One region of the Nocardia sp. NBC_00511 genome, then DNA from elsewhere that is predicted to be linked to it. Evidence: riboswitches for the same ligand, from Rfam matches in the RefSeq annotation. Region 1 holds a riboswitch; each other region holds the start of a gene.
What was found. A riboswitch is a leader RNA that binds a small molecule or an ion and turns the genes downstream of it on or off. The one in region 1 is predicted to bind S-adenosylmethionine.
Positions count from the first base shown of each region.

Region 2: another riboswitch for S-adenosylmethionine. It lies ahead of OG300_RS37670 (bifunctional o-acetylhomoserine/o-acetylserine sulfhydrylase); the one in region 1 lies ahead of OG300_RS34100 (aminotransferase class V-fold PLP-dependent enzyme).
Region 3: another riboswitch for S-adenosylmethionine. It lies ahead of OG300_RS33300 (amino acid ABC transporter permease); the one in region 1 lies ahead of OG300_RS34100 (aminotransferase class V-fold PLP-dependent enzyme).
Region 4: another riboswitch for S-adenosylmethionine. It lies ahead of OG300_RS30115 (rhodanese-like domain-containing protein); the one in region 1 lies ahead of OG300_RS34100 (aminotransferase class V-fold PLP-dependent enzyme).

Region 1 covers NZ_CP107849.1:7,338,469-7,345,807, forward strand. The annotation lists gene OG300_RS34080 (SDR family oxidoreductase) at 1-10, opposite strand, end outside; gene OG300_RS34085 (TetR family transcriptional regulator) at 139-783, shown strand; gene OG300_RS34090 (DUF2752 domain-containing protein) at 901-1,353, shown strand; gene OG300_RS34095 (hypothetical protein) at 1,372-1,560, shown strand; gene OG300_RS34100 (aminotransferase class V-fold PLP-dependent enzyme) at 1,745-3,058, opposite strand; SAM riboswitch class IV at 3,110-3,223, opposite strand; gene OG300_RS34105 (SAM-dependent methyltransferase) at 3,286-4,134, opposite strand; gene OG300_RS34110 (MarR family transcriptional regulator) at 4,282-4,716, shown strand; gene OG300_RS34115 (heme oxygenase (biliverdin-producing)) at 4,873-5,544, shown strand; gene OG300_RS34120 (LysE family translocator) at 5,803-6,456, shown strand; gene OG300_RS34125 (flavin reductase family protein) at 6,466-6,930, opposite strand; gene OG300_RS34130 (YbaK/EbsC family protein) at 7,103-7,339, opposite strand, start outside.
Region 2 covers NZ_CP107849.1:8,137,863-8,145,201, reverse strand. The annotation lists gene OG300_RS37680 (MFS transporter) at 1-1,010, opposite strand, end outside; gene OG300_RS37675 (TetR/AcrR family transcriptional regulator) at 1,147-1,827, shown strand; SAM riboswitch class IV at 1,840-1,950, shown strand; gene OG300_RS37670 (bifunctional o-acetylhomoserine/o-acetylserine sulfhydrylase) at 2,047-3,393, shown strand; gene OG300_RS37665 (homoserine O-acetyltransferase) at 3,390-4,553, shown strand; gene OG300_RS37660 (hypothetical protein) at 4,720-4,881, shown strand; gene OG300_RS37655 (DUF3017 domain-containing protein) at 4,878-5,129, opposite strand; gene OG300_RS37650 (hypothetical protein) at 5,366-5,860, opposite strand; gene OG300_RS37645 (tRNA (cytidine(34)-2'-O)-methyltransferase) at 6,056-6,508, shown strand; gene OG300_RS37640 (DUF167 domain-containing protein) at 6,509-6,739, opposite strand; gene OG300_RS37635 (error-prone DNA polymerase) at 6,763-7,339, opposite strand, start outside.
Region 3 covers NZ_CP107849.1:7,160,231-7,167,569, forward strand. The annotation lists gene OG300_RS33270 (methyltransferase domain-containing protein) at 1-367, opposite strand, end outside; gene OG300_RS33275 (HhH-GPD-type base excision DNA repair protein) at 447-1,022, shown strand; gene OG300_RS33280 (hypothetical protein) at 1,148-1,846, shown strand; gene OG300_RS33285 (hypothetical protein) at 2,017-2,715, shown strand; gene OG300_RS33290 (hypothetical protein) at 2,878-3,567, shown strand; gene OG300_RS33295 (flavin reductase family protein) at 3,743-4,291, shown strand; SAM riboswitch class I at 4,396-4,488, shown strand; gene OG300_RS33300 (amino acid ABC transporter permease) at 4,497-5,375, shown strand; gene OG300_RS33305 (amino acid ABC transporter ATP-binding protein) at 5,372-6,136, shown strand; gene OG300_RS33310 (transporter substrate-binding domain-containing protein) at 6,167-7,150, shown strand; gene OG300_RS33315 (GNAT family N-acetyltransferase) at 7,147-7,339, shown strand, end outside.
Region 4 covers NZ_CP107849.1:6,434,535-6,441,873, reverse strand. The annotation lists gene OG300_RS30130 (amidohydrolase family protein) at 1-426, opposite strand, end outside; gene OG300_RS30125 (FAD-dependent oxidoreductase) at 529-1,929, opposite strand; gene OG300_RS30120 (hypothetical protein) at 2,193-2,624, shown strand; SAM riboswitch class IV at 2,691-2,806, shown strand; gene OG300_RS30115 (rhodanese-like domain-containing protein) at 2,821-3,243, shown strand; gene OG300_RS30110 (O-succinylhomoserine sulfhydrylase) at 3,240-4,454, shown strand; gene OG300_RS30105 (type 1 glutamine amidotransferase family protein) at 4,558-5,199, shown strand; gene OG300_RS30100 (MarR family winged helix-turn-helix transcriptional regulator) at 5,196-5,636, shown strand; gene OG300_RS30095 (HAD-IIA family hydrolase) at 5,659-6,417, opposite strand; gene fgd (glucose-6-phosphate dehydrogenase (coenzyme-F420)) at 6,741-7,339, shown strand, end outside.

The sequences.
Region 1 (7,339 bases):
CCAGGATCATCGATTTTGTCCTTCTGGGTGACGACAGTCACAAGCAGCTTTAAGCAATAATTCTTAACCGTCAAGGAGAAGTTCTCTATTCGCTGGTGAGCGGCTATCGTGCAGACTTGAAACAGGACGGAGGGCAGTGTGGGCGAGTCGGTACAGACACCGGGCGGGGCGCGCGAACGCCTGATCCTGGCGGCGGAACAGCTCATCGCCGAACGCGGGCAGGCGGTGCCGCTGCGCGATATCGCGGCGGCCGCCGGGCAGCGCAACAACTCGGCGATCCAGTACCACTTCGGATCTCGCGACGGACTCATCGAGGCGGTGGTCGAGCTGCGGCTCGCGACCCTCGAGGTGCGGCGGCTGGAACTGCTTGCCGAACAGGCGGGTTCGGGCGTGAGCGGGGTGCACGAACTGGTGGAGGCGCTGGTCATCCCGATGTTCGAGCTGAGTGACCGGCACGGGATCAACCACTACGCGCGGTTTCTCGAACAGATCCACACCCACCCCGCGGTGACCGATGCCGCGAACCTCGCCAGCGCGGGCCGCACCTCCGTCCGGGTGATCATGCGGGAGCTCGAACGCGAGCTCACCGAACTGCCGAAACGGTTGCGGGTGCGCCGGTTACGCGCGCTGCCGACCGTGCTGTTCGCGCTGCTCGCCGATCACGAGCGGGCGGTGGAGGCCGGGCGGGTGCGAGTCGACGACATCGCGGCGTGGGGGGAGATCGTGGACATGCTCGCGGGCGTGCTCACCGCGCCGGTCGCGGATCGCGCGCCGATTCGCTGACCCCGATTCGCTGATGCCGGTGCGATTTCCGAGGTCATGGAGGGTTTCGGCGACCGAGGGGTGCGAACCCGGCGGGGCGCTGGCAGGTTCGCGGTGGCGCGGCTACCGTTGTTTCTCGTGGACATCGCCCCGGCAGCCGTAACCGAGACCCCCGCCAAGTCGCGCTGGCTCGGCATCGGGATGCCCTTGCTCGCGGGCGGTGCGGTGGCAGGTGGCTTGGCGCTGTTGCACTTCCGCGATCCGCACTCCCAGGGGTCCTACGGGGTGTGCCCGTTCTACGAGCTCACCGGCTACTGGTGCCCCGGGTGTGGTGGGCTACGTGGGCTGCACAATCTCACCGAGGGCCGGTTCCTCGATGCCATCCACAGCAATATCCTGCTGCTGCCCTTGGTGTTGGGCTTCGCCGCCTGGTGGGGTACGTGGCTGGTGCGCGGCTGGCGGGGCGGTCCGATGCCGCCGCGACTACCGCAGGTGCTGCCCAGATACGCGCTGTGGGTGGCGATCGCGTTTCTCACGGTGTTCACGGTGGTGAGGAACACTCCGTGGGGGAGCTGGCTTGCGCCGGTCTGATCGGGGCATGCTCTGCGTATGAGCGAGACACTCAAGGAACGCTTGCGCGCGAAGCTGACCCGTCAACTCGCGGAGGACGGGCCCCCGGATCCGGAGCAGGAAGACACCAGGCAGGTTTCCGTCCAGGACGACCTGGACCTGGTCAACGCCGTCGCCGACGATGACCCGGTCCTGGAGGAACTCGCGTCCCGCTACCTGGTGCCGTAGCCCGATTCCATTGAGCCCGAAGGCGTCCGGGGCTCGGATCACTCACGGCTCAACATCGACCTGGTTCCGGAAGGCCGAAAGCCGACCGGTACCGCAGAGATTCGGAAGCACCCGACGACTGCGGTCGATCGGCTATCGGCGGACGGTTCGGCAGTGTCCTGAATGCCCTTGTGGATGGTGTGGATCAGAAGCCGCAGGGGGCAGCGCCGTCGGCGGAAGTGCCGAAGGGGCGGGTTTCCGGGGTGGGGTTCCACAGGCCGTCGGTGCAGGCGTAGTCCCAGTTCGGGCCGTGTTCGACCAGGGTGGAGACGGCGTCGATGAGGCGGTCCACGTCGGCGGCGGTGGTGCCCAGGCCGATGCTGGCGCGCAGGGCGGCGTCGACGCCCAGGTGGGCGAGCAGCGGGTGGGCGCAGAAGCGACCGTCGCGGACACCGATGCCGTGTTCGGCCGACAGGTAGGCGGCCACCCGGCCGGGTTCGAAGCCGTCGATGGTGAAGGCGACGATGCCGACCGCGTCGGTGCTGTCGCGCCAGATGCGCAGGAAGTTAACGCCCGGAACGGTTTTCAGGCCGTAGCGCAGGCGGTGGGTGAGGTACTGCTCGTGCTCGAGCACGGTGGTCGGATCCAGGTCGGCCAGCGCGTCGCAGGCCGCGGCCAACGCGGCGACGCCCAGCACGTTCGGCGAACCGGCCTCGTGCCGCTGCGGAGCGGGCGCCCACTCGACATGGTCGGCCGACACCGAGCGCACCGCGCCGCCACCGGCCAGGTACGGGTCGGCCGCGTCGAGCCAGTCGCGGCGGCCGACCAGCACGCCCGCACCGAACGGCGCGTACGCCTTGTGCCCGGAGAAGGCCAGGTAGTCGATGCCGGTGGCGCGCAGGTCGATGCGGCGATGCGGTGCCAGCTGGGCGGCGTCTACCAGGATGCGGGTGCCGCACTGGTGCGCGATCCAGGCCAGCCGCTCCAGCGGCAGCAGTTCCCCGGTGACATTGGAGGCGCCCGTAACCGCCAGCAGCGCAGCGGGTTTGGCGCACAGTTCGGCGACCACCCGCTGGATGGTCTCCTCGATGGTGTCCGCGGCGCGCACCACGCGGCGGCCGTTGCGGGTCCAGGGCAGGAAGTTGGCGTGGTGTTCGACATCGAGGACCACAGTGTCGCCGGGCACGCAGGCCGCGAGCAGGTTCAGCGCGTCGGTGGTGTTGCGGGTGAAGACGACGACCTGGTCATCGGCGGTATTCAGGAACTTCGCGACCGAACCGCGGGCGGATTCGTAGCAGTCGGTGGAGACGCGGGAGGCGTAGCCCGCGCCGCGATGCACGCTGGCGTAGTACGGCAGCAGCCCGGCGACCCGGTCGGTGACCTGGCGCAGCGCTGGGGCACTGGCGGCGTAGTCGAAGTTGGCGTAGCTGCGGGTCCCGCCCTGAACCAGGGGAACCTGGAGGTCACAGCCGGAAACTTCGGCGAGGGGGGCACAGGTCTGGTCGGCGAAAGCAGTCATCACGAAATCCCGTCGGATGGGGACACGCGATCAGAAAAGAGAATGATCGAGAGTCCGCGCTTGCCGTGCCCGGTCGGGCTACGGCCCGGTCGTCACCCGGAGCACCCCGCCGCGGTGGAGGGTTGCCGACCAGCTAGCCGGGGCTTGACGCTGGTACTCATGACCTGAAGCGAGACTGGCAGACATCGCGCGGGCTTGTCAACCCACCCCGGCGGCCCGGGGTGTCGTCACCGCTTGGCGGCGGTGACGCATCGTTCCAGGTCGGGGACGGTGGCGGCGCGGCCGATCGGGGTGAGGAAACGGGCGGCGTACTCGGGGCCGCCGACCTGTTCGAGTTCGATCCAGCCGTATTCGATCAGCAGTCCGGCGACATCTTCGGGTTGTAAGCCGAACTGCCACAGCGGGTTCCGGCCGACGAAACGGCGATGGGTGGGGGCGCAATCGCCGAGATCCGTGCCGTCGATGAAGTCCTGGCGCACATGACTGAAGACCAGGATGCTGCCCGCGCGCGCCTCGGCGAGCGCGGTGAGGGTGTCGCGCACAGCCCGTTCGGTCAGGTACTGGGTGACGCCCTCCCACAGGAAAAGGGTTTTCGATCCGGCGTCGTAGCCGTGGGTGCGCAACGCGGTACGCAGGTCATCTGTCTCGAAGTCGATAGGTACCTGAATCACCTTGTCGGGCAAGTTGATTCGCTGCCGCTTGCGTTCGGTGATGACGGGTTGATCGACCTCGAACGACGGGATTCCGGCAGGCGCGGCCAGGCGCATCGCCCGAGTGTCCAGGCCCGCGCCGAGCACCACCACCGATTCGATCCCGGCGGCGATCGCCGCGCCCGTGCGGTCGTCGAAATACCTTTTGCGACAGGCCAAGCTGTTCCAGATCCCCGGGCCCTCGCGGTCCATGGCCGCGCGCAGCAGTCGCCGCCCGAGTGGTCGCCGGACCACCGCGCGCAATGGCACGGGCAGCATATGCTGTGCGAAATCGTCTGAGAGCAAGCGTGTTTCGGCGGGCTCCAGATTCTCGGCGGCGGCGATCAGGATCGGCACCAGTGAGGTGCTCGCGGCGTTCTGGGTCATGGCGTTATTCTTTCTGCACCGGATAAGTATCTGAGCGAAAGCAGTAGTTGCATGAACGCAGATAAATCTAGGGCCGCCCGGCGGGACTCGTCAACCGCCGGGCCGGAATCGGGCCCGGACCCGCGAGCGCTGCTCGAGCAGGGGAGCGTGGCCTATCGCGAATACCTGTCCGCGCAGGCCGTCGCCGCCCAGTCCATCGCGAGTGCGCTCGGCCTCGGGTCGACCGACTTCTTCGGGCTGAACCTGATCGCGCTGGCCGGAACGTTGACCGCCGGGGAGCTCGCCGCGCGGACCGGCCTGTCGACGGGTGCGGCCACCCGGCTCATCGATCGGCTCGAACAGGCCGGATTCGTGCGGCGGGTGCCGGATCCCGCCGATCGGCGCAAGGTGCTGGTGGAGTCGGTGCCCGATGTGGACGGCCGGATCGCGGCCGCGCTGGGGCCGCATCGGGCGCGGATGGCCGAGGCGTTCGCCGAATACCGGCCCGAGCAGCTCGAGGTGCTGTTCGACTACTTCGCGCGGGCCACCGTCGCCCTGCGAGCGGCCGCCGGGGACCTGCTCGAGCCGGACGGTCGAGTGTGACGAACGGCACGTCAGGACGCGGAAAATCATCCGAAAGTTGGAGTGGGTGGGCCGCAAAGTTCGAATCGCGAGAACGTTGCTGGCGCGTACGATCTAGGAGAAAGTTAGGGTAGCCATAGTAGGGCGCCCCGTCAGGTGATTGCGAGGAGCTCGACCATGTTGGATACCGAAACCGGCACTCCGTTCTCGACGCTGATTCGCACCGCGACCGAACAGCAGCACAACGAGGCCGAACACTCCACGTTCATGAGCGACATGCTGCACGGGCGGCTCGGTGTCGAGGCCTTCTACCGCTACACCTCGCAGCTGTGGTTCGTCTACGCCGCGCTCGAGAAGCATTCCGCCGCACTGGCTTCCGACCCGGTCGCCGGGCCCTTCGTGAAGCCCGAGCTGAACCGGCTGGCCGCGCTCGAGGCCGACCTCGCGTACCTGGGCGGCGAGAACTGGCGTGCCGAGCTGACCGCGCTGCCGGCCACCGCCGCCTACGCCGCCCGCATCGAAGAGTGCGCGACCGGCTGGCCCGCGGGCTACGTCGTGCACCACTACACCCGCTACCTGGGCGACCTCTCCGGCGGCCAGGTCATCCGCGGCACCGCCGAGAAGCTGTGGGACCTGCCCAAGAAGGGTGACGGCGTCCGCTTCTACGTCTTCGACGAGATCGGCAACCCGGCCGCCTTCAAGCGCGACTACCGCGAGGCCCTCGACCAGCTGCCCGTCACGGGCGACGAGATCGAGCGCGTCCTCGACGAGGCCCGCCTGGCTTTCACCAAGAACACGGACCTGTTCCGTGAGCTGGGCGAGGAGTACGCCGCCGCCCCGCGCGGCTAGTCAGCGGCGAGCGCACCTCACGAAATCTCTTGCCTGGTAGGGATATCCGATTTTCCGTGAACTGGGAGCGGGATTCAGTGCGCGGAACTGAAAACTGCTGTCCAGGAAGGTCGTCCACGCTGCCTGCCAGGTGGGGTGGACGACCTTCTGCCGTGGGTGGGACCGATTCGTTGACGCTGTCCGTCGGGGGCGGCGTCAGGGGGTGCGGACCTGCGTTCGGCCTTGCGCTCGGGTGGGGCTGTGAGCTGCTATGGAGTGATGAGTTTCCCGTTGCTGCTGAGTTTTGCCGGGCTGTGCGTGCTGCTGGCGCTGACGCCGGGGCCAGATACGTTTCTGGTGCTTCGGTTCTCGATGGTGGGGTCCAGGCAGGGGATCGCGGCGGCAGTCGGGTCGGCGCTGGGTGGGCTGGTGTGGGCGACCGTGGTCGCCGCGGGAGTCGCCGCACTGCTGGAGCAGTCGGCTACGGCCTACCGCACCTTGAAGGTGATCGGCGGGATCTACCTGCTGTACCTAGGGGTTCGGACTCTGCTCGAACATCGGCGAGCCCGGCGGAGCATGAGCTCGGAAGCCGGAGCGGCGCATGAGCTTCCGGGTGGTGGGGCGGAACGGGATTCGTCGCTGCGCTCGGCGCTTGCTGCCGGATTGCTATCGTGCGTCTTCAATCCGAAGGTCGGGCTGTTCTATCTCGCGGTGCTGCCGCAGTTCCTGACCCAGGTGACCTTCGCGAACACGCTGACCCTCGGGGCCATCGAATCCAGTGTCGCCGCAATCGAAATGGTGCTGCTGGCGGTGGTGGCCGCACGGGCGGTCGAGCTGCTGCGGCGGCCGCGGGTGCGCGATCGGCTGGATCAGATCAGCGCGGCGATCCTGGCGGCGCTGGGGCTGGGGACGGTGGCTTCGGCGGCCGCCTGAGAGCGGGAGTCAGTCGGCGATCTCGGCGCGGTGGTACGCGCCGTTGTAGTACACCAGCGGGCCGACCGCGGGGGACTGCTCGGTGTTGTCGGCGACCTGGGTGACCAGGCCGATGGCAAGGGTGTGATCGCCGATCGGGAGCAGCTGGTGCACGGTCGCGCGGACCCAGATGGGGGTGCCGTGCAGTACGGGTTCGCCGGTGGGCAGGGTGGCCCACAGCGAGCGGTCGGTGAAGCGGTCCTCGGCGGCGCGACTGAAGCGCTGGGCCAGATGACGCTGGTGCTCACCGAGGAAGTGCACGACCACCGACTTCGCCCGCAGCAGGGCCTCGATACTCGAGGAGGTCTCGGCGATATTGAACGAGATGAGCGGGGGCTGCGCCGACAGCGACGCGAACGAGGTGGCGGTGAAACCGACCGGGCCGTTCTCCGAGTGCAGGGTGACGATGGTGACGCCCGCCGGGTAATGCCGCATGGCCGCGCGGAATTGCGCGGCGGTGATGCCACTCAGGTCGTCGGGCACATGTAGCTCGGCGCCGGGCGTCGGAGAATCGCTCACACCTGGAACCTACGTGGTCGGGCGCCCGGTTATTCCGGGCTGTGCGAAATCGCTCAGGCAAGCCTGCGCGAAGTTCCGGCGGACCTCCTCAGTCCACGTCGATGGCCAGCCCCGCGGTGATCCGCACCAGTTCTCCGAAAGTCGTGCGGAACACCGTGTTCGGATGTCCGCCCGCCGCCCACAGCTCGGTGTGCCCGGCCAGCGCGTTGTCGATGAAGGTCGGCAGATTCGTCGGATGCCCGAGCGGGGCCACGCCGCCGATCGGCTGTCCGGTCACCTCCCGGACCATGGCGGCGGGCGCGGGCGCGAGGGTGCCCTCGAGTCG
Region 2 (7,339 bases), 800 kb from region 1:
AGCGCCGAGGCGACACCGGCCGAGACCATGATGCCCGCGGGGAACGGCAGGAACGCCAGGCCGGCCTTCAGCGCCGAGTAGCCCTGGGTGATCTGCAGGTAGAAGCTCAGGTTCAGGAACATGGCGAACATGGCGATCGGCACCAGCAGCGCCACCAGGTAGGAGCCACCACGGTTGAGCTCACCCGGAATACGAAGCGGCAGTAGCGGATTCGCGGTCCGACGCTCGATGGCGATGAACGCGGCCAGCAGCGCGACACCCGCGACGAGCAGGCCCAGCGTGGTGCCGGAGGTCCAGCCGTCGTCGGCGGCCTTGCTGAAGCCGTAGACGATCGAGACCAGGCCCAGGGTCACCGTGACCGCACCCGGCAGGTCGTAACCGCCGGTGCGCGGCAGCGGCACATCCTTGACCACGAAGGCGAACGCGCCGATCAGGGCCAGCAGCGCCACCGGTGTGTTGACCAGCAGCGACCAGCGCCAGTTGGCGTATTCGGTGAGCGCGCCACCGGCGATCAGGCCGATGGCCGCACCGCCCGCGGAGACACCGGCGAAGACGCCGAAGGCCCGGGCGCGCTCCTTGGCCTCGGTGAAGGTCACCGACACCAGGGACAGGGCGGCGGGTGCGAGCAGCGCACCGAACGCGCCCTGCAGGCCGCGGCCCGCGAAGAGTTCGGCGCCGTTCTGCGCCAGACCCGCCAGCGCCGACGCCCCCGCGAAGCCGACCAGGCCGATCATCAGGATGCGGCGCCGGCCCAGGTAGTCGGCCAGTCGGCCGCCGAGCAGCAGCAGGCCGCCGAAGATCAAGGTGTACGCGGTCAGCACCCACTGCTTGTTGCTGTCGCTGATGTTCAGGTCGTGCTGCGCGAACGGCAGCGCGATGGTGACGATGGTGGCGTCCAGGACCACCATGAGCTGGGCCATGGCGATCACGCCGAGGGCCCACCAGCGCCTGGAATCCGTTGGCTTACTTGCTGTTTGGTGTGAATCGAGGGTCGTTGCCGGAGCGGTCATGTCGTCTCCTCAGGGGCGGTCCGGGGCACTGAACCATCCTGACCCCATGCGACAATTGGCGTCAAGAGAAAAATGTCGCGGTGCGACAGTTGTCATACTGGGACACAATCCGACATATGCCATCTAACATGGGGACATGAACGCTCTGGGCCTGCGTGAACGCAAGAAGCAGCAAACCCGCACCCGCATCATCGAGGTGGCGCTGCAGCTGTGTGACCAGCAAGGCTTCGACGCCACCACCGTCGAGCAGATCGCCGACGCGGCCGATGTCTCCCCGCGCACCGTGAACCGGTACTTCGACAACAAGGAGGCGATCGTCATCGCCCCCATCGAGGACTGGGGCCTGGCGCTGGCCCGGGAGCTGCGCGCCCAGCCGATCACCGGCAACGAACTGCAGGCCCTGCTCGACGCCTTCATGGTGGTCGCGGAAGGCCTGATCCAGGGCGACAATCCGGTGCCGTTCCAGTGGTTCCAGCAAATGCAGCGCATCACCCGCGACAACCCGACGGTGCGCGCCCAGAGCCTGGAATCCGCGGACACCAAGACCCGCGCCCTGACCAACGTGCTCGCCGAGCGGATGAACAGCCATCCGGACGCGTTGCCGGTGCGAGTGGTGGCCGCCACCTGGCACGGCATCGTCCGAATGGGCATGGAATGCGAATTCGATTCGGACTCCGAGTTTCCCGACTGCGGCAGCGCCTCCTCGGCGCAGGCGTTGGCTGACAATGTGCTGGCGGCCTTTCGGGAATTCGTGCGCACCTGCGCGGTTCCGACTGTGGCAAGCCCCACTGCCAGTCTGGTAGCGACCGACCGTTAGAATCTCGCCACAGGTCAAGAGCATCAGCGTCAAGCCCCGGCTCGCTGATCGGCAACCCTCCAGCTGCGGTGGGGTGCTCCGGGTGAGGACCGGGCGTTCGAAGGCCGAACGCAAGCGCAAGTAGGAGGTCTACCGAAATGTGTTGTTGTCGAAGCCCATACGCCTTCCGATAACGTCAGACTTCCGCCATTCGGCGACCTTGTTTTCCTGGAGAAGCACATGAGTGACTCGACCGCGCCCGCGATCGCCCCCGACGGCAGCATCGACCCGGCCGACTGGTCCTTCGAGACCAAGCAGATTCACGCCGGCCAGTCCGCTGACACCGCCACCGGGGCCCGGGCCCTGCCGATCTACCAGACCACCTCGTACGCCTTCCGCGACACCGACCACGCCGCCGCGCTGTTCGGTCTCGCCGAGCCGGGCAATATCTACACCCGCATCATGAACCCCACCCAGGACGCGGTGGAGCAGCGCGTGGCTGCCCTCGAGGGCGGTGTCGCGGCGCTGTTGCTGGCCTCCGGGCAGGCGGCGGAGACCTACGCGATCCTGAACCTGGCCCAGGCCGGCGACCACATCGTGGCCAGCCCGCACCTGTACGGCGGCACCTACAACCTGCTGCACTACTCGCTGCCCAAGCTGGGCATCCAGGTCAGCTTCGTCGAGGACCCCGACGACCTGGCGCAGTGGCAGGCGGCAATTCAGCCCAATACCAAGGCTTTCTACGGCGAGACCATCGCCAACCCGAGCAGCTCGGTGCTCGACATCCCGGGCATCTCCGGTGTCGCGCACGCCGCGGGCATCCCGCTGATCGTGGACAACACGGTCGCCACCCCGTACCTGATCCAGCCGCTGAAACTGGGCGCCGACATCGTCGTGCACTCGGCCACCAAGTACCTGGGTGGGCACGGCACGGCGGTCGCGGGCGTGATCGTCGACGGCGGCAATTTCGACTGGACCGTGCAGAACGCGGCCGGGGAATCGCGTTTCCCGGGCTTCACCACGCCGGACCCGAGCTACCACGGCGCGGTGTTCGCGGATCTGGGCGCTCCGGCGTTCGCGCTCAAGGCGCGCGTGCAGTTGCTGCGCGACCTGGGTGCGGCGGTATCGCCGTTCAACGCGTTCCTCATCGCGCAGGGCATCGAGACGCTGAGCCTGCGGGTGGAGCGGCACGTGGCCAACGCGCAGGCGGTGGCCGAATTCCTCAGTGCGCGGGCCGAGGTCACCAAGGTGTACTACGCGGGCCTGCCGGACTCCCCCTGGTTCGAGCGTGGCAAACAACTGGCTCCCAAGGGTGTCGGCGCGATCGTGTCCTTCGAACTGGCCGGTGGCATCGACGCGGGCAAGAAGTTCGTCGAGGCGCTGGTGCTGCACAGCCATGTCGCTAACATCGGTGATGTGCGTTCGCTCGTGATTCATCCGGCCTCCACCACCCACTCCCAGCTGACTCCGGCCGAGCAGCTGGCTTCCGGCGTCACCCCTGGTCTGGTGCGTCTGGCGGTGGGTATCGAGGGCATCGGCGACATCCTGGCGGATCTGCGCGCGGGACTGACGGCGGCGGCAAGTTGACCGTGAATATCGAATCGAGCACCTCTCGTCCGGCGGCGGAACTTCTGCTTCCGCCGCCGGACGGGACGCTCGCGAGCATTGCCATCGGGGATGTCGAACTCGAGAACGGCAGTGTCCTCCCCGATGTGACCCTGGCCGTGCAACGGTGGGGCGAACTCTCCGCGAACGCCGACAACGTGGTGCTCGTCGAGCACGCGCTGACCGGCGACTCGCATGTGATCGGTCCGGCCGACGTGCACCACAGCGCGGCCGGCTGGTGGGACGGCATCGTCGGCGCGGGTGCGCCGGTGGACACCGGTGAATGGTGTGTCATCGCGACCAACGTGCTGGGCGGCTGCAAGGGCAGTACCGGTCCGGCGTCCCTGGCTCCGGACGGAAAGCCCTGGGGCGCAAGGTTTCCCGAGATCTCCATCCGGGATCAGGTGACCGCCGAACGCAAGCTGTTCGATCTGCTCGGCATCGAGCGCCTGGCCGCCGTGCTCGGCGGCTCGATGGGCGGCATGCGGGTGCTGGAGTGGATGGTCGGGCAGCCGGAACGCGTCGGCGCCGCACTGGTGCTGGCGGTCGGCGCACGCGCCACCGCCGATCAGATCGGCACCCAGACCACCCAGATGGCGGCCATCAAGGCCGATCCGGACTGGCAGGGCGGCAACTATCACGGCACCGGCCGCTCGCCGATGACCGGGATGGGGATCGCCCGGCGCATCGCGCATCTGACCTACCGCACCGAGTCCGAACTCGACCACCGTTTCGAGAACCACGCGCAGGGTGACGAGAACCCTTGGACGGGTGGGCGTTACGCGGTGCAGAGCTACCTGGAGTACCAGTCCGACAAGCTGGTGGCCCGCTTCGATCCGGCCACCTACGTGCTGCTGACCGAGGCCATGAACCGGCACGACGTGGGTCGCGGTCGCGGCGGCGTGGTGGCGGCGCTGTCGGGTACGCCGGTGCCGTGTGTGATCGGCGGCGTGGATTCCGATCGGCTCTACCCGCTGCGCACGCAGCAGGAGCTGGCCGATCTGCTGCCGGGTTCCAAGGGGCTCGAGATCATCCGCTCGCGGGACGGCCACGACGGTTTCCTCACGGAGTTCGACGCGGTCGGCAAGCTGGTGCTGGAGACGATGGAGCTGGCGCGCGCGGGTCGCGTAAGACATTCGTAAAAAGGTGCTGTGAAATACCGGCGGCGTCGCCGCCGGTTACGCCAGATTTCCGGTCTGTTTCATACCAATTGTCCTGACACACTGTCGGTTTCGGGAACATGACACCTCCGTAACCGTCAGCCCCCGATCCGTGTGCGAAGCGCGTCCGACCCGTAATGTATTCGACATGACGGCAGCATTCGATGACATGGATCTTCGCGATCTCGTCGCCCTGCTCTCCGATGAGGAGCAGCGCGAACTTCGCCCGGCAATCCTCCGCGTTCTACACCGCCTGCCCGACCAGGAGGTACTGCGCCGTGAACTGGGACGCCGCATGACTTCCGTCTAAGTGACGCCGAGACTGCTGATGGTGGCGGCCAGCACGATGATCGCGCCGCCCAGCACGGTCAGCCAGGCCACGTCGAAACCTTTGCTGCGCACCGCCAGCACGCCGACCCGATCGGTCGGCAGCAGCAGGCGCAGCGCGGCCGCCAGCAGGGTGGCGCCGCCGAAGAAGAAGGTTCCGCGCCGCCAGCGGTCGGCGGCCAGGAACACCACCGCGACGATGAGCACGACGGCGACCAGCAGGATGGGCAGATTGTCGCGGAGGAATTCGCCGCGACCCGGCTTCGCGAGCTGGTGGCCGCTGCGGCTGTCGGGCGCGGCATGGGCTGGACTCACGCGTCGAGCTTAACGGGCCCCCGCGCACCCGGCTTCCCGCGGCCGCGTCGCCACGGGAAGCCGGGTCTCCGCGCCCCGACGCGGGCTCGATGCGGTACGGCCGGACCCACTCCGCGATACGGCCGTGCCGTCTGCGCGGTGCGGGTGGCCGCTCATCGCGGTGCGGGCAGGCCTCGTGGCACGACTCGGATGAAATCCGTTGTCGCACCGGGTGTTCTGCTGGTCGGTTCGGTGCAGCCGACGGTGACGGCACCGGGTGCGACGGCGACGGTCCACAGCGGCACCCAGGTCGCGCCGTGTGCCGCCTGCTCCGGTTGCGCGTCGGGCGGCGGAGGCAGCAGGTCGAGCGGTTGCCCCGCGCCGAGCAGGGCGGTGCAGCGCAGCGCGCTCCAGTCGCCACCCTGCACGACCTTGATGTCGAGGACGGCGTCGGCGGGCAGGGTCACCCTGCGGGTCTCACCGAGTGGAATGCGTACCGCGCCATTGCTTTCGCCGGGATCGTCGCTGCCGTCGACGATGGGCGAGGTGGTGACCGGGGAGGTCGAGGCGGTGTCGCTGAACTCCTTGGCACCGGCACTCGAGCAACCGACCGCTACGAGGGCAGGCAATCCAGTGGCTACGACAATCAGCTTCGCGTTATTGAGCATGGTCACTCCTGGGTCTAGCCAGATCTGGAGCATTTGCGCTGTTTATCGCCTTCCATACTGGTCATTGTTACTTACGGTTACGTATACTTCGGATTTCCGCTGGATTGCCTCAAATCCCATCAGTAACTAGTTAGCTACCGATGGGCGTGCGGCGGCCGCTCCCCCTGCCGGTACATTCGCACCGTGCTCAAGCTGATGTTCTTCGAACCGCGCATTCCGCCCAATACCGGCAATGCCATCCGCCTGGCGGCGGGCACCGGCTGCGAGCTACACCTGATCGAACCCCTCGGCTTCGACCTATCCGAGCCCAAGCTGCGCCGCGCCGGACTGGACTACCACGATCTGGCGGTCGTCACCGTCCACCGAAGCCTTTCCGCCGCTTGGGATGTCATCCAGCCCGACCGCGTGTTCGCCTTCACCGCCGCGGCCACCACCCACAACACGGACGTCACCTACCGCCCCGGCGACGTCCTGCTCTTCGGCCCCGAACCCACCGGCCTCCCCGAAGAAGTCCTCACCGACCCCCACATCACCGACCGCCTGCGCATCCCCATGCTCCCCGGCCGTCGCTCCATGAACCTCTCCAACGCCGCCGCCGTAGCCGTGTACGAGGCCTGGCGGCAAATGGGCTTCCCGGGCGCGGTGTAGTCAGCTGTCGATCTCGAAGCGTTTGAAGCGGGAGGTCGCACCGGCGGTGAGGCGCACCGCGGATTTCGCGACACCGAAGTGGTCGGCGAGGAGTTCGCAGGCGGCCTTGTTGGCCTTGCCCTCGACCGCGGGGGCGCGGACGTAGAGCTGCAGGGTGCCGTCGTCGAGGGGCTCGACGAGCGGGCCCTTCTTGCTGTTGGGCTTGATGATCGCTCGGACGACGGTGGGCATACCCGCATTCTCCGGCAGGCGGTTCAGCGGAAGTCACGGGAGCGCGCTTCGATGCGGAGGTCGAGGCGTTGGACGTGGTCGGCGACGATGGTCACCGCACCCTCGGCGTTCTGGAGGCGGCCGCGGATGAGCAGGGCGGGGGCCACCTGGACGAGGCGGCGGTAGCGGGCCCAGAGGCCGACCGTGCAGACCACATTGACCATGCCGGTCTCGTCTTCCAGGTTGAGGAAGGTGACGCCGCCCGCGGTGGCGGGGCGCTGACGGTGGGTCACCGCACCGCCCACCAGGACTCGGGTGCCGTCGCGGATGCCGAGCAGGGCGGCGGCGGGGACGACGCCCAGGGCGTCGAGGCGTTCGCGCAGGAATTCGGTGGGGTAGCTGCCGGGTGAGACGCCGGTGGCCCAGACGTCGGCGGCGGCCAGTTCCAGGGCGCTCATGCCGGGCAGGGCGGGGGCGGCGGTCACCGCGCCGGTGCCGGGCAGCCGGTCGTGGCGTTCCCCGGCGGCCGCGCCCGCCGCCCACAGTGCCGCGCGCCGGGTGTCGCCGAGGCTGCCGAGCGCGCCCGCGGTGGCCAGCGATTCCGCTTGCGCCACAGTCAGT
Region 3 (7,339 bases), 180 kb from region 1:
AGGCGTCGCCGGTGACGAAGGTGGCGGTGGATTCGGCCTGGGCGGCACGGCGTTCGGCGGCGTGCAGTAGGTTCGGGTCGGGTTCGACGCCGACCGCGGTGCCGGTGGCGCCGACGCTCTCGGCGAAGGTGAACACCTCCGATCCGGTGCCGGAGCCGATGTCCACCGCACGCTCGCCGGGCCGGACGGCGAGGGCTTCGTGGGCCCAGGTCCGCAGCCGCCGGATTCCCGGCAGTGCGGCTTGCAGATCCTGGACGTCGACCAGCTGATCCTGGCCGTCGCGGTCGAAGCGGTCCGGGCGCAGTCCGGACCCCGCACCAGGTTGCGGCGCGGTTCCTACTGAAGAAGTAGCCATGGTGTCGGGCATGGCCCGAGCCTAGCGTTCCGCCGGGCCCGGCGTGACCCGCGTCACCGCGCCGCGGGCCTGATGGGATGATCGAGACATGGTGAGCCGCACGCTGTGTATCGCGCAGGATTCGGATGCCGACCAACTGCTGTCGACGGATGATTTCGCGCTGCTGGTCGGGATGATGCTGGATCAGCAGTTCCCGATGGAGCACGCGTTCCGTGGTCCGTGGAAACTCGCCGACCGGATGGGCGGGTTCGACATCCAGCGGATCGCCACGGCCGATCCGGAGGAGTTCGAGGAGCTGGCCGCCACCCCGCCGGCCATCCACCGCTACGGCCGGTCCATGGGCCGCCGGGTGCAGGAGCTGGCCCGCTTCATAGTCGAGCACTATGACGGCGAGACCTCCCGGCTGTGGACCGACGGTGATCCGGACGGCAAGGAGGTGCTGAAGCGGATCAAGCAGCTGCCGGGTTTCGGTGATCAGAAGGCGCGGATCTTCTTGGCGCTGTTGGGCAAACAGCGCGCGCTGAGTGCGAGTGGCTGGCGTGAGGCGGCGGGCGCTTACGGTGAGGACGGTTCGCGCCGATCGGTCGCCGATGTGACCGATGCCGAATCCCTCACCCAGGTCCGGGAATTCAAGAAGCAGGCCAAGGCTGCCGCCAAGGCGAAATAGATCTGTCCGATCTGTCCGATCTGTCGCGATCGAATCAAGCTGGGTTTTACCCTCGAACTCCCTGTGAGGTTGCTGAATGCTGACCGTCGTCAGTTACTTTGTGCGGCAGCGGGAGCAGTACCCAGATGAAGATGAGGAAATTCGCCGGAGCGGCGGCGTTGACGATGGCGGTCCTGGGCGTGGCCACCGGCACCGTTCATGCTGAGCCGGTTCAGTCCGACAGTGGCGTAATCAATTACAGCGCGACGGTCAACGATACGAGCACGATCGTCCGTACCGACGCCGGTTCACTGGTCGTCGAGAACGGCGTTTTCGAGATCAAGGCCGCCAATGGCAACATTGTGGCCAACACCCCCTTGAACTTTCGCGTGGACGAGTTCGAGTTCCCGATCGTGGCGAACATCGCGGATCACAGCGCGACCCTGACGCCCCAGTTCGATGTGCAGCACGCGACCTACAAGCCGGTCGCACTGCCGTTCGAGGACCAGGCCCCCTGGAAGTCGGACTACGACCGTGAGCAGGCCGCCTGGGGCCGTCTGCGGGACACGATCGGCATGGGCGCGACCGTCGGAACGCTGGTAGGCGGCCTGGGTGGCGCCGCACTGGGTTGCGCCATCGGGTTCGGTGTCGCGGGTGTCGCGACCGCTCCGCTGGCCGCGCTCTTCGGTGCGGGCCCGATCGCGGGCTGCATCGGCGGCGCCGCGGCATTCGGATTCCTGGGCACCATCGCGGGCCAGCTGTTCGTGACGGCGCCGGTCGCGCTCGCGGCCGCGATCCAGTACTTCTCGACCGTCAACCAGCCGCACATCAGTGGTGGCAAGTAGCCAGCGAATCACCTGTTCCGGTAGGGGAATTCGCGAGGCGGGCCACCCGGCGAATGGTCGTCCGGTGCGTCCTCATCGAATCAAGCTGGTTTTTACCCTCCACCATCCTGAGGGTTTCCTTAATGCTTGCCGCCGTCAGTCAGTTTGTGCAGCAGCAGGAGTCGGTCCAGATGAAGATGAGGAAATTCGCCGGAACGGCGGCGTTCGCGATCGCCGCTTCGGTATTGGCCAGCGGGACCGTTCACGCGGACCCGGCCAAGCCGGACAGTGGCGCTATCAATTACACCGCCACGACCAATGATTCGAGCACGATCATCCATACGGATGCGGGTTCTCTCGTTGTCGAGAATGGCGTGTTCGAAATCAAGGCCGCAAATGGCAACGTGCTGGCCAACACTCCGTTGAACTTTCGCGTGGATGATTTCCAGTTCCCGATCGTGGCGAATATCGCGGACGATCGCAGCGCGACCCTGACCCCGCGGTTCGACGTGGATTACGCGGTCTACCAGCCGGTCGCGCTGCCCTACGAGGACCAGGCTCCCTGGAAGTCGGACTTCGACCGGGAGCAGGCGGCCTGGAACCGCCTGCGCGACACCATTTCCACCGGCGCCACCATCGGCACGCTGGTCGGCGGTGTCGGCGGCGCGGCCCTGGGCTGCGCGATCGGGTTCGGTGTCGCGGGTGTCGCTACCGCTCCGCTGGCCGCGCTCTTCGGCGCCGGTCCGATCGCGGGCTGCATCGGAGGCGCCGCGGCGGTGGGCTTCCTCGGCACCCTGGCGGGTCAGTTGTTCGTGACCGCTCCGGTTGCGCTCGCGGCCGCTATCCAGTACTTCTCGACCATCAACGAGCCGCACATCTCCGGTAAATAGGGGATTTCGGCAAGCGATGGGCAAAGGTTCATCATTCGGGCACCCCAGTGCCACTCCGCGTTTGATCGTCCCGGTTTCCATCGGTGCGTCCCCAGGGGTTTACACCTGACAATGATTCCTCTGGGGGCGCACCTGCTCATCTCCAGAGGGAATTTTCAACACATGCGCTTCAAGAACTTCGCCGTGACCGCGGCGCTGACGATCGCTGCCCTTGGCATCTCCACCGCGACCGTCAACGCCGCCCCGGCTCCGGCCGACGAATCCATCAACTACACCGCCACGGTCGACCAGACCAGCACCATCGTCCACACGGACGCCGGTTCCATGGTCGTCGAGGACGGCGCTTTCAAGATCAAGGCCGCGAATGGCGCTGTGCTGGCAGGCACTCCGCTGAACTTCCGCGTCGACGAGTTCGAGTTCCCGATCGCGGCGAACATCGCGGACCACAGCGCCACGCTGACCCCGCAGTTCGATCTGGATCACGCGACCTACAAGCCCGTCGCGCTGCCGTTCGAGGACCAGGCTCCCTGGAAGACGGATTACGACCGTGAGCAGGCTGCCTGGAACCGCATGAAGGACACCATCTCCACCGGTGCCACCATTGCCACCCTGGTCGGCGGCATCGGCGGCGCGGCCGTCGGTTGCGTCATCGGCTTCGGTGTCGCGGGTGTCGCTACCGCTCCGCTGGCCGCGCTCTTCGGCGCCGGTCCGATCGCGGGCTGCATCGGTGGCGCTGCCGCCGTCGGCTTCCTGGGCACCCTCGCGGGCCAGCTGTTCATCACGGCTCCGGTCGCGATCGCCGCTGCGATCCAGTACTTCGCCACCATCAACCAGCCGCATCTCGCGAAGTAAGCGCTAAGGAGCTCAGGGACGAACTCAGACACCTCATCGGGACAACCCGTCCGGCTTCGGGGCCGGACGGGCTTCCGTTTTTTCACGGTGTGCTGAACTCGTGTTCCCGCCCCCGCTTCCGATCGGCTCGAGCGCAACCCTGTCGGTGCGCGGCGGCCGGTGCTGAAGTGAAGTGATGGGCGAGCTGACCTCGATTCACAGCGCGGGCGCCGCGCTATCTCCGGTCGACGGCACGGATCTGCGAAAGACCTTCGCGCACTTCCCCAGCGGGGTGGTGGCGGTCTGCGCACGGATCGGTGGCAATCCGTACGGCATGGTGGTGAGCACCTTCGTACCGGTGTCACTGGATCCACCGCTGGTGTCGATCTGCATCCAATATTCCTCCGAGACCTGGCCGATTCTGCAACAGGCCAGCCGTCTGGGGTTGAGCCTGCTGGGCAGTGCGCAGCAGGCGGCGGCCCGGGGTCTGAGTTCCCGTCGTGGTGACCGCTTCCGGAATGTGGAGCTGCACACTGGGACCGGCAATGCCGCCTTCGTGGCGGGCGCCGCCACCTGGCTGGAAACCTCCGTCCACGAGCAGGTTCCGGCGGGCGATCACGCCGTGGTGCTGTTGCGGGTGCACCGCCTGACCACGCATCCCGAGTCCGAGCCGCTGGTATTCCATCGCAGCGGTTTCCGCGCGCTGCACGACCATGATCCCGATCTGGACGCGGCCGCCGGCTGAGTTCTCCGATTTTCCGGTGGCAATCGGGAAATCCGTTGTACCGCTATTGAATTCACGCTGATCTGGACCGGCGACAGGCGTCGCCGGAGTTCGTATCGTCGTCTTCACCATCCAGAGCGATCGAGAGACCTGGCTCGCAGACATCGCAGCAACCCCCGCGCACGTGGTGCGGGTGCTTCCGCCAGGACCGATGGAGGACGAATCCATGAGCACATTGGCGGCACCCGCGGACACCGCGACGCCTGTCGATCACGACGATGGCGAACTGCGCATCGTCCGCACCCGGCACCCCTGGCGCTGGGTGACGGCGGCGGTCGCACTGCTGCTGGTCGCGCAGTTCGCGCACGGCCTGATCACCAATCCCGGCTGGGACTGGTCCACTTTCGCGCAGTACATCACCGCGTCGTCGGTGCTCTCAGCACTGAAGGTGACGCTGGAGCTGACCTTCTGGGGGACGCTGCTCGGCTTCTTCATCGGGATCTGGCTGGCCATCGGCCGGTTGTCGAAGAACCCGGTGCTGCAGGCGATCTCGTGGACCTACGTGTGGGCGTTCCGCTCGATTCCGCTGATCGTGCAGCTGCTGTTCTGGTTCAACCTGGCCTATCTGTACAAGACGCTGTCGCTGGGCATTCCGTTCGGCCCGGAGTTCGCGCACTTCCAGACCAATGGCGTGATCAGCGGATTCACCGCCGCCGTCATCGGTTTGGCGCTGCATCAGGCCGCGTACTCGGCGGAGATCATTCGCGCCGGGATCATCTCGGTGGACGAGGGGCAGTGGGAGGCGGCGCGTTCGCTGGGGCTGCCGTGGCATCGGCAGTTCTTCACGATCGTTGCCCCGCAGGCCATGCGCGGCATTCTGCCGAACGCCGCGAACGAGGTGATCAGCCTGTTCAAGGGCACCTCGATCGTGTCGACCATGGCGATCGCGGAGCTGTTCTACCAGGTGCAGGTCATCTACGGCCGCAACGGCCGGGTGGTGCCGCTGCTGATGGTGGCGACGGTCTGGTACATCGCGCTGACCACCGTGCTGAGCATCGCGCAGTTCTATATCGAGCGGCACTTCGCGAAGGGTGAGAAGCGGTGAGCGAGTACGCGATCGAACTGCGCGGCATCCGGAAGTCCTTCGGCCGCAACGAGGTGCTCAACGGCATCGATCTGACGGTGCGGCCCGGTGAGGTCACCGTGATCCTGGGCCCGTCGGGTTCGGGCAAGTCGACGCTGCTGCGAACCATCAACCATCTCGAACAGGTCGATGCCGGAACCGTCCGGGTCGGTGGCGAATTGGTGGGCTACCGCCGCCGGGGCGATCGGCTGCACGAGCTGCCCGAACGCGAGATCCTGCGTCAGCGCTCGCGCATCGGCTTCGTGTTCCAGAACTTCAATCTGTTCCCGCATCTGACGGTTCGGGAGAATGTGGCGCTCGCGCCGGTGGCCGCGCAGCGCCGCGCCAAGGCCGAGGTGAACGCGGAGGCCCTGGAGCTGCTGGCCCGGGTCGGGTTGTCGGACAAGGCGGATGAGTACCCGTCCCGGCTCTCCGGTGGTCAGCAACAGCGGGTCGCCATCGCACGGGCGCTGGCCTTGAAGCCCGAGGTGCTGCTGTTCGACGAACCCACCTCGGCGCTGGACCCCGAGCTGGTCGGCGAGGTGCTCGAGGTGCTCACCGATCTGGCCCGCGGCGGCGCGACACTGGTGATCGTCACCCACGAGGTGGGTTTCGCCCGCGAGGTCGCCGACACCGTGGTGCTGATGGACGAGGGCCGCATCGTCGAACAGGGCCCGCCCACCCAGGTGCTCGACAGCCCGGCGCATCCGCGCACCAAAGCCTTTCTCGCACACGTCCTGTGACGTGTCCCCGACTACGTGAGGACCATTCCGATGTCCATGGCGAGCCGTCGCAGACGGATCGGCGCTCTGATCGCCGTCACCACTCTGAGTCTGCTGGTGGGTGGCTGCGGTAAGGGCGATGGCACCACCACCGACACGACCCGCACCGTGAACGGCGTCAGCTATGACCTGTCGCCCGAGCAGGCCGGCCGCGTACACGCTCCGAAGGTGGACGCCATCGCGGCGCAGTTGCCGCAGGCCCTGCGCGACCGCGGCACGCTGGTGGTGACCGGCTCGGTGGGCGCGGCTCCGCCGCTGCGCTTCTACGCCACCGACGATCGCACCCCGATCGGCGCGGACGCCGATCTCGCCGTGCTGGTCGCCGACATTCTGGGCCTGAAGGTCGACACCCGCATCGGCGACTGGGCGCAGAACTTCGTGAAGATCGATTCCGGTGAGGCGGACGCCTTCGTCAGCAATGCCACGGTCACCGAGGAGCGCAAGGAGAAGTACGACTTCGCCACCTACCGCCTCGACAATGTGGCGCTCGAGGTGCCCAAGGACGCGAACTGGACCTACCAGGACCGCAAGTCGTTGGCGGGCAAGAAGATCGGCGTCACCTCCGGCACCAACCAGGAGCAGTTGCTGGTGAAGTGGAGCGCCGATGATGTCGCCGACGGCCTGCCCAAGGTGGACATCACCTACTACCAGCAGGTCAGCGACTACTACCTGGCCCTGTCCGCGGGTCGTATCGACGGCTACCTGGGACCGAATCCGTCCGCGCAGTATCACGTGGCGCAGACCGGTCAGTCCAAGGTGGTCGCCACCTTCTCCGGTGCGGGCGATGCCCTGCAAGCCGAGATCGGCGTGCTGACCAAGAAGGACAATGGTCTGGTCGGGCCGGTGCAGCAGGCCCTGCAGTACGCCATCGACAACGGCCTGTACCGCAAGGTGCTCGATCGCTGGGGTCTGGGCGGCGAAGCGGTGGCGCAGTCGCGGATCAATCCGCCGGGCCTACCGAAGGCGAAGAAATGACAGTGTCGCGCAACGTATTCCACGTCGGCCAGCACGATCCGCTGGCCGGTCCGCTGCTGGCGGAACTGGCCATCGAGTACAGCACCCGCTACGGCGGCACGCCCGGCGAGGTGCACGCGGAGCTGACCGAATATCCGGTGAGTCATTTCGCGCCGCCGCACGGCGACCTGCTGGTCGTGGTCGAGGACG
Region 4 (7,339 bases), 900 kb from region 1:
CTTGGTGATGACCGGTTCCAGCGAGCCCAGCATGGAGCCGTCGATGTAGAGCTCGACGTGCCAGCCCGCCAGCTCGTAGGCGCGCAGCGCCAGCATGGTGAGCCCGACGATGTCGCCGCCGCCGCGCTTGAGGTTGAAGCGGATGGCCCGCACCCCGGCCCGGTTCAGGTCGATGATCTCCGCGTCGGAGGTGTCGATGTGCAGGTTGGTGACGCCCACCCAGTTGTCGCCGAGTTCGCCGAGCGCGGCCAGCAGGTAGCTCTGATCGTTGCCCTGGAAGGAGCCGCTGACCACCGCACCACCGTCGATATCGAAGCGCGCCATCCGGCGGCGATAGTCGGCGATGGTGTAGGGGTCGGGCAGGTAGCCCTCGTTCTCGATCAGCGGGAACCGCGGATCGATGATGTGGACATGGGCATCGAACACCAGATCAGCATGCCTCAGAACGGTGACATGTGTGGATGACCTTGTCCGGCTGGCGGATTCGTGCTGGTCACAGCACCCCGCCCGCCGGTTCGGTCTCCTCGGTCAGTCGGCGGTGACGATCTTGCCGGGCTCGCTGGCGGCGAGCATCTCGTCGCGCTCGACGACCTTGACGCGCTCGCGGCCCTGCGGCTCGCCCAGGGCGCGCTCGTGCGCGTCGAGGCGGTACCAACCGGCCCACGTGGTGAACGGGACGCCCTTGGACTCCAGGAACGCGGTGACCGCGTCGAGTTCCGGCTCGGGGGCCGGGGCGAAGTTCGCGGCGTCGTCGAGCAGGCAGGCGATGGTCTCGTTGGCGTCGCCCTTGGTGTGGCCGATGAGGCCGACCGGGCCGCGCTTGATCCAGCCGGTGACGTAGGTGGCGGGCTCGTAGCGGGCGGAGCCGTCGGCGTCCTCGTCGACCAGCACGCGGCCGGCCTCGTTGGGGACGGTCCCGGCCTGCTCGTCGAAGGGCAGCGCGGGGATGTTCTGCGACAGGTAGCCGACCGCGCGGTAGACGGCCTGGATGTCCCAGTCCTTGAATTCGCCGGTGCCCTTGCAGTTTCCGGTGCCGTCGAGCTGGGTGCGCTCGGTGCGCAGACCGGTCACCTTGCCGTCGGTGCCGACGATCTCCGAGGGGCTCTCGAAGAAGTGCAGGAACAGCTTGTGCGGGCGGTCGCCGACATCGCGAATGGCCCACTGCTCCAACGTATTGCAGATCATGTCGACCTGCTTGGAGTGGCGGCGCGCGGCCTCGGAGCCCTCGTCGTAGTCGATGTCCTCGGGCGCGACGATGACCTCGATGGTCGGCGAGTGATCGAGCTCGCGCAGTTCCAGCGGGGTGAACTTGGCCTGCGCGGGACCGCGGCGGCCGAACACGTGCACCTCGAGGGCCTTGTTGGCCTTCAAGCCGTCGTAGACGTTCGGCGGGATCTCGGTCGGCAGCAGTTCGTCGCCGGTCTTGGCCAGCACGCGCGCCACGTCCAGGGCGACGTTGCCGACGCCGAGGACCGCGACCTTCTCCGCGTCCAGCGGCCAGGTGCGCGGCACGTCCGGGTGGCCGTCGTACCAGGACACGAAGTCCGCGGCACCGAAGGAACCGTCGAGGTCGATGCCCGGAACCTCCAGGGCCCGATCGGCATTCGCGCCGGTGGAGAAGATGACCGCGTCGTAGAAGCGGCGCAGATCCTCGAGGGTGATGTCGACGCCGTAGTCGATATTGCCCAGCAGCCGGACCTGGTCCTTGTCGAGCACCTTGTGCAGGGCGGTGATGATGCCCTTGATACGCGGGTGGTCGGGGGCGACGCCGTAGCGGATGAGGCCGAACGGCGCGGGCATGCGCTCGTACAGATCGATGCTCACGTCCGCATCGGACTTCATCAACGCATCGGCGGCGTAAATACCGGCCGGTCCGGCGCCCACGATCGCAATGCGTAGCGGGCGGGTCGCTGCACTCTGTTCGGTCATTCTTCCGCGCACCCTTTGGGTCGAAACTAACTTGCCGTCAATACTCAGCCGTCGTTCTTAGCTTAGGCTAAGTTGACGCCCTGGCTCCGGGTACCCTCGTTGGCCCCCGACGCTGCAGCGTTGCTGCGATGTACTGCTATTCCGCACCTGGGGCGGAAATTGTGCTGATTCTATCGGTGACTCACGCCGTGCTCCGCGCGCAGGGCGGTGAACTGTGGGAATGCCGTGCGTCCGGGCGGGCGTCGACCAGGCATGATCAAGCCATGAGCGACGTCGAGGAAACCCCGGCCGAAATCGATCAGGGCGACAACCGCAGCATGTGGCCGTTCCTGGTCGCGGCCGGTCTGATCGTCTTCGTGGTGCTCGGCATCGTGATAGCGACCCTGGTGTCGCCGGTTGAGAAGAATGTCACAGATTCCGATCGGCTCTCGCTCGTGGCCACCCGGTTCATCGCGGTCGCCGACGGCACCGACAAATCCGGTGAGTCCTACGCCTGCAAGGACTTCGACGCGAACCGCTCCCCGCTGCGCGTCGCGCAGGCCACCGGACGCCAGATCACCTTCGACAAGCTCACCGATGCCGCCGTCGACGGCGACAAGGCCACTGCCCAGGTGAGTTTCACCGTCGACGGGCTGCAATCCACCTCGACATGGCACTTCACCCGGGCGGATTCCGCCTGGTCGGTGTGTAATTAGGGATTTCGGCCGCTGACCGATGGAAACGTTTGACACCGGGGCCTCGGGTTGGGCAATCTCATCCCAGGTCATGAGTATCAGCGCCAAGCCCCGGCTCGCTGATCGGCAACCCTCCTCCGCGGTGGGGTGCTCCGGGTGACGACCTGGCCACGCGTCGAACCACGACGCGGCAAGTGCGGATTCACAGGAGGTACAGGTGAGCTACGCGGGTGATATCACGCCCAAACAGGCGTGGGAGCTGTTGCGCGACAACCCGGACGCGGTGCTGATCGACGTGCGCACGGAAGCCGAATGGCGTTTCGTCGGCGTGCCCGACACCAGCGGCATCGGCCGACCCACCGCGCTGATCGAGTGGGTCGACGCCACCGGCACGCGCAACGATCGCTTCACCGACCAGTTGCAGCAGGCGCTCGGTGAGCGTGCCGCCGACTCGGACGCGCCGGTGATCTTCATCTGCCGGTCCGGCCAGCGCTCCATCGGCGCGGCCACCACCGCCACCACCCTCGGCATCGCACCGTCCTTCAACGTCGTCGACGGTTTCGAGGGCGGGCTGGACGGGCAGGGCCATCGCGGCGTCACCGGTTGGCGTGCCGACGGCCTGCCATGGAGGCAGTCATGATTCACGGTGGTTCGTTCGAGCGTCCGCTGCCCGAGGGCGTCGGCCCCGCCACGCTCGGCGTGCGCGGCGGCACCCGGCGCAGCGGCTACGACGAGACCTCGGAGGCGCTGTTCCTCAATTCGGGTTTCGTCTACGAGAGCGCCGAGGCGGCCGAGGCCGCCTTCACCGGCGAGATCGAGCACTTCGTCTACTCGCGCTACGGCAATCCGACGGTCGCCATGTTCGAGGAGCGACTGCGGCTGATCGACGGCGCGGAAGCGTGTTTCGCCACCGCCTCCGGCATGTCCGCGGTGTTCACCGCGCTGGGCGCGCTGCTCGGCGCCGGTGATCGACTGGTGGCCGCGCGCAGCCTGTTCGGCTCCTGCTTCGTGGTCGCCAACGAGATCCTGCCGCGCTGGGGCGTGGAGACCGTCTTCGTCGACGGCGAGGACCTCGACCAGTGGGAGCGGGCGCTGTCGGTGCCGACCCAGGCCGTGTTCTTCGAGACCCCGTCCAATCCGATGCAGGCGCTCACCGATGTCCGCGCGGTCTCCGACCTCGCGCACGCGGCGGGCGCGAAAGTGGTGCTGGACAACGTCTTCGCCACTCCGCTGCTGCAGCGGGGCTTCGATCTCGGCGCGGATATCACCGTGTACTCGGGCACCAAGCACATCGACGGCCAGGGCCGGGTGCTCGGCGGCGCGATCCTCGGGCCGAAGGACTACATCGACGGCCCGGTGAAAACCCTTATGCGCCATACCGGTCCGGCCATGAGCCCGTTCAACGCCTGGACGCTGCTCAAGGGTCTGGAGACCATGCCGCTGCGGCTGCGCCAGTCGGTCGAGTCCGCGCTGCGGCTGGCCGAGTTCCTGGAGAGCCACCCGGCCGTGGCGTGGGTGAAGTACCCGTTCCTGTCCTCGCACCCGCAGTACGAGCTGGCCCAGCGCCAGATGTCGGGCGGCGGCACGGTGATCACCTTCGAACTGAAGGCTCCCGAGCACGAGGCCAAGAAGCGCGCCTTCGAGGTGCTCAACGGGCTGCGCATCATCGACATCTCCAACAACCTGGGCGACGCCAAGTCGCTGATCACCCATCCGGCCACCACCACGCACCGCGCGATGGGGCCGGAAGGCCGTGCGGCCGTTGGCATCACGGACGGCGTGGTGCGGCTGTCGGTCGGGCTGGAAGACATCGAGGATCTGCTCAACGACCTCGATCGCGCCCTGGGCTGATCGAAAACTGTCCAAGAAAGGCCGGAACCCACGAGGGTTCCGGCCTTTCTCGCGTTTCGAAGAGCCATTGACAGCATCCTGTCAAAGATGACAGTATGCTGTCATGATGAAGACCGTGCACCTGGCCGTCTACGACACCTTTTCCGACTGGGAGCCCGGCCACGCGACCGCGCACATCAACCGCCCGCTGTGGCATCGCGAGCCGGGAACCTGGCAGGTGAAGACGGTCGGACCCACCGCTGAACCGGTCACCTCGATGGGTGGCATGCGCGTCACGCCGGACGTCGTGCTCGCGGATCTGAAGCCCGCCGACAGTGCCATGCTGATCCTGCCGGGCCTGGCCCTGGAAGCGGATCCCGCCGCGTTCGGCCCCTTCGGCGCGAAGGCGCGCGAGTTCCTGGCGGCCGGTGTGCCGGTGGCCGCCATCTGCGGCGCCACCTTCGGTCTCGCGGCCGAGGGCCTGCTGAACGACCGCCCGCACACCAGCAACGCGGCGGAATACCTTGCCTACAGCGGATACTCGGGCGGCGAACACTTCGTCTACGAACCGGCCGTCACCGACGGTGATCTGATCACCGCGACCGGCACCCGCCCGGTGGAATTCGCCCGCGCCATCCTGGGCCGCCTCGACATCTTCGAACCGCACATCCTGGAAGCCTGGTACCAGCTCTACGGAAACAACGATCCCGCAGGCTTTTTCGCGCTCGCCGAGTACGAGGCCGGTCGTACGGCCGCGACGGTATGACGGCCGACGGTCAGCGGCTGTTCGCCACCGCGGCGGTCACCTCGTTCAAGCTGAACGGCCAATTCCTTTCCATCGCCGAGGAATTGGCCAAGCCGTCGGGTATCACGGTGGCCTGGTGGCAGGTATTGGGCGCGGTGCTGCACGAACCGCTGCCGGTGGCCGGTATCGCCCGGGAGATGGGCATCACCCGACAGAGCGTGCAGCGCGTCGCCGATCTGCTGGTCGACAAGGGCTTCGCCGAGTATCACCCGAACCCGGCGCATCGCCGCGCCAAACTGGTGGCCATCACCGAAGCCGGTCACGACGCGGTGCGCGCCATCGATCCCCAGCATGCCGCCATGGCGAAGCGGCTGGTGGCGCAGCTCGGAATCGATGAGCTGGCCCGCATCGTGGACGCGCTGACCACTTTGTCCGCCGCGCTGGACGCCCTCGAATAGCTCAGGGGGACAAGCGAACAGCTCAGGCGGAGAACGGATCCTTGGTCTTGCCGACGAGCGAGGCGACCGACGGCAGGATCGAGGTCGGGCGGTAGGGGAACTGTTCGACCAGGGCCGGGGTGGAGATGCCGGTGGTGACCAGGATGGTGCGCATGCCCGCCTCCAGGCCCGCGATGACGTCGGTGTCCATCCGGTCGCCGATCATCACGGTGGAGCGGGAGTGCGCGTCGATGCGGCGCAGGGCCGAACGCATCATCAGGGGATTGGGCTTGCCGACGTAGTAGGGCTTCTTGCCGGTGGCCTGGGTGATGAGGGCGGCGACCGAGCCGGTGGCGGGCAGGATGCCTTCGCGGGAGGGACCGGTGGCGTCGGGGTTGGTGGCGATGAAGCGGGCGCCGGCGGCGATCAGCCGGATGGCGGTGGTGATGGCTTCGAAACTGTAGGTGCGGGTTTCGCCGAGCACCACGTAGTCCGGATCGGAATCGGTGAGTACGTAACCGATTTCGTGCAGCGCGGTGGTGAGGCCGGATTCGCCGACCACGTAGGCGGTGCCCTCGGGGCGCTGTTCGTGCAGGAAGTTGGCGGTGGCCAGCGCGGAGGTCCAGATGGATTCGATGGGGATGTCCAGGCCGGTGTGCTTGAGCCGGGCCTGCAGATCGCGCGCGGTGTAGATCGAATTGTTCGTCAAGACCAGGAACGGGATGGCGTTGTCGCGCAGTTCGGCGAGGAACTGGTCGGCTCCCGGGACCATGTGATTCTCGTGGACCAGCACACCGTCCATGTCGGTGAGGTAGGACAGGATCGGGTCTGCGCTAGAAGTGGTCACGCCGCACATTCTCCGCTATCGGGCGGGGGAGTGCTCATATATTCCGGCTCTGACTGACCGTCCGACCAGTCTCATCCCTGGAATATCGTCCCCCGACCCCGGGTTCGACCCGTCGGGTGTGACCCCTGCCGCATCCCGTCCCGCCGCTGACCTATGGTGCGAGGTATGGCCGTTCCATGCCGGTTTGTCACCACGCGCGATGCCCGGCACTCAGGACGGTCGAGCGGGAGGTTGGGCCCGTACAACCCAAGCGCAGCAACGCGACAGGAGTGCCGCAGGTGAAGAACCTCAAGCTCGGATACAAGGCATCGGCCGAACAATTCGGCCCGCGCGAACTGGTGGAGCTGGCGGTGTCGGTCGAGGCGCACGGCCTCGACAGCGCCACGGTCAGCGATCACTTCCAGCCCTGGCGGCACAACGGCGGGCACGCGCCGTTCTCGCTGGCCTGGATGGCCGCGGTCGGCGAGCGCACCAAGCGCATCCAGCTCGGCACCTCGGTGCTGACCCCGACCTTCCGCTACAACCCGGCCGTGATCGCACAGGCCTTCGCCACCATGGGCTGCCTGTACCCCGACCGCATCATGCTCGGTGTCGGTTCCGGTGAGGCGCTCAACGAGATCGCCACCGGCTTCCAGGGCGAATGGCCGGAATTCAAGGAGCGTTTCGCGCGCCTGCGCGAGTCGGTCGACCTGATGCGCGCGCTGTGGACCGGTGAGCGCACCGACTTCGACGGCCAGTACTACCGAACCGTCGGCGCGTCGATCTACGACGTGCCCAAGGGTGGCATCCCCGTCTACATCGCCGCGGGCGGTCCGCTGGTGGCCCGCTACGCCGGTCGCGCGGGCGACGGCTTCATCTGCACCTCGGGCAAGGGCAT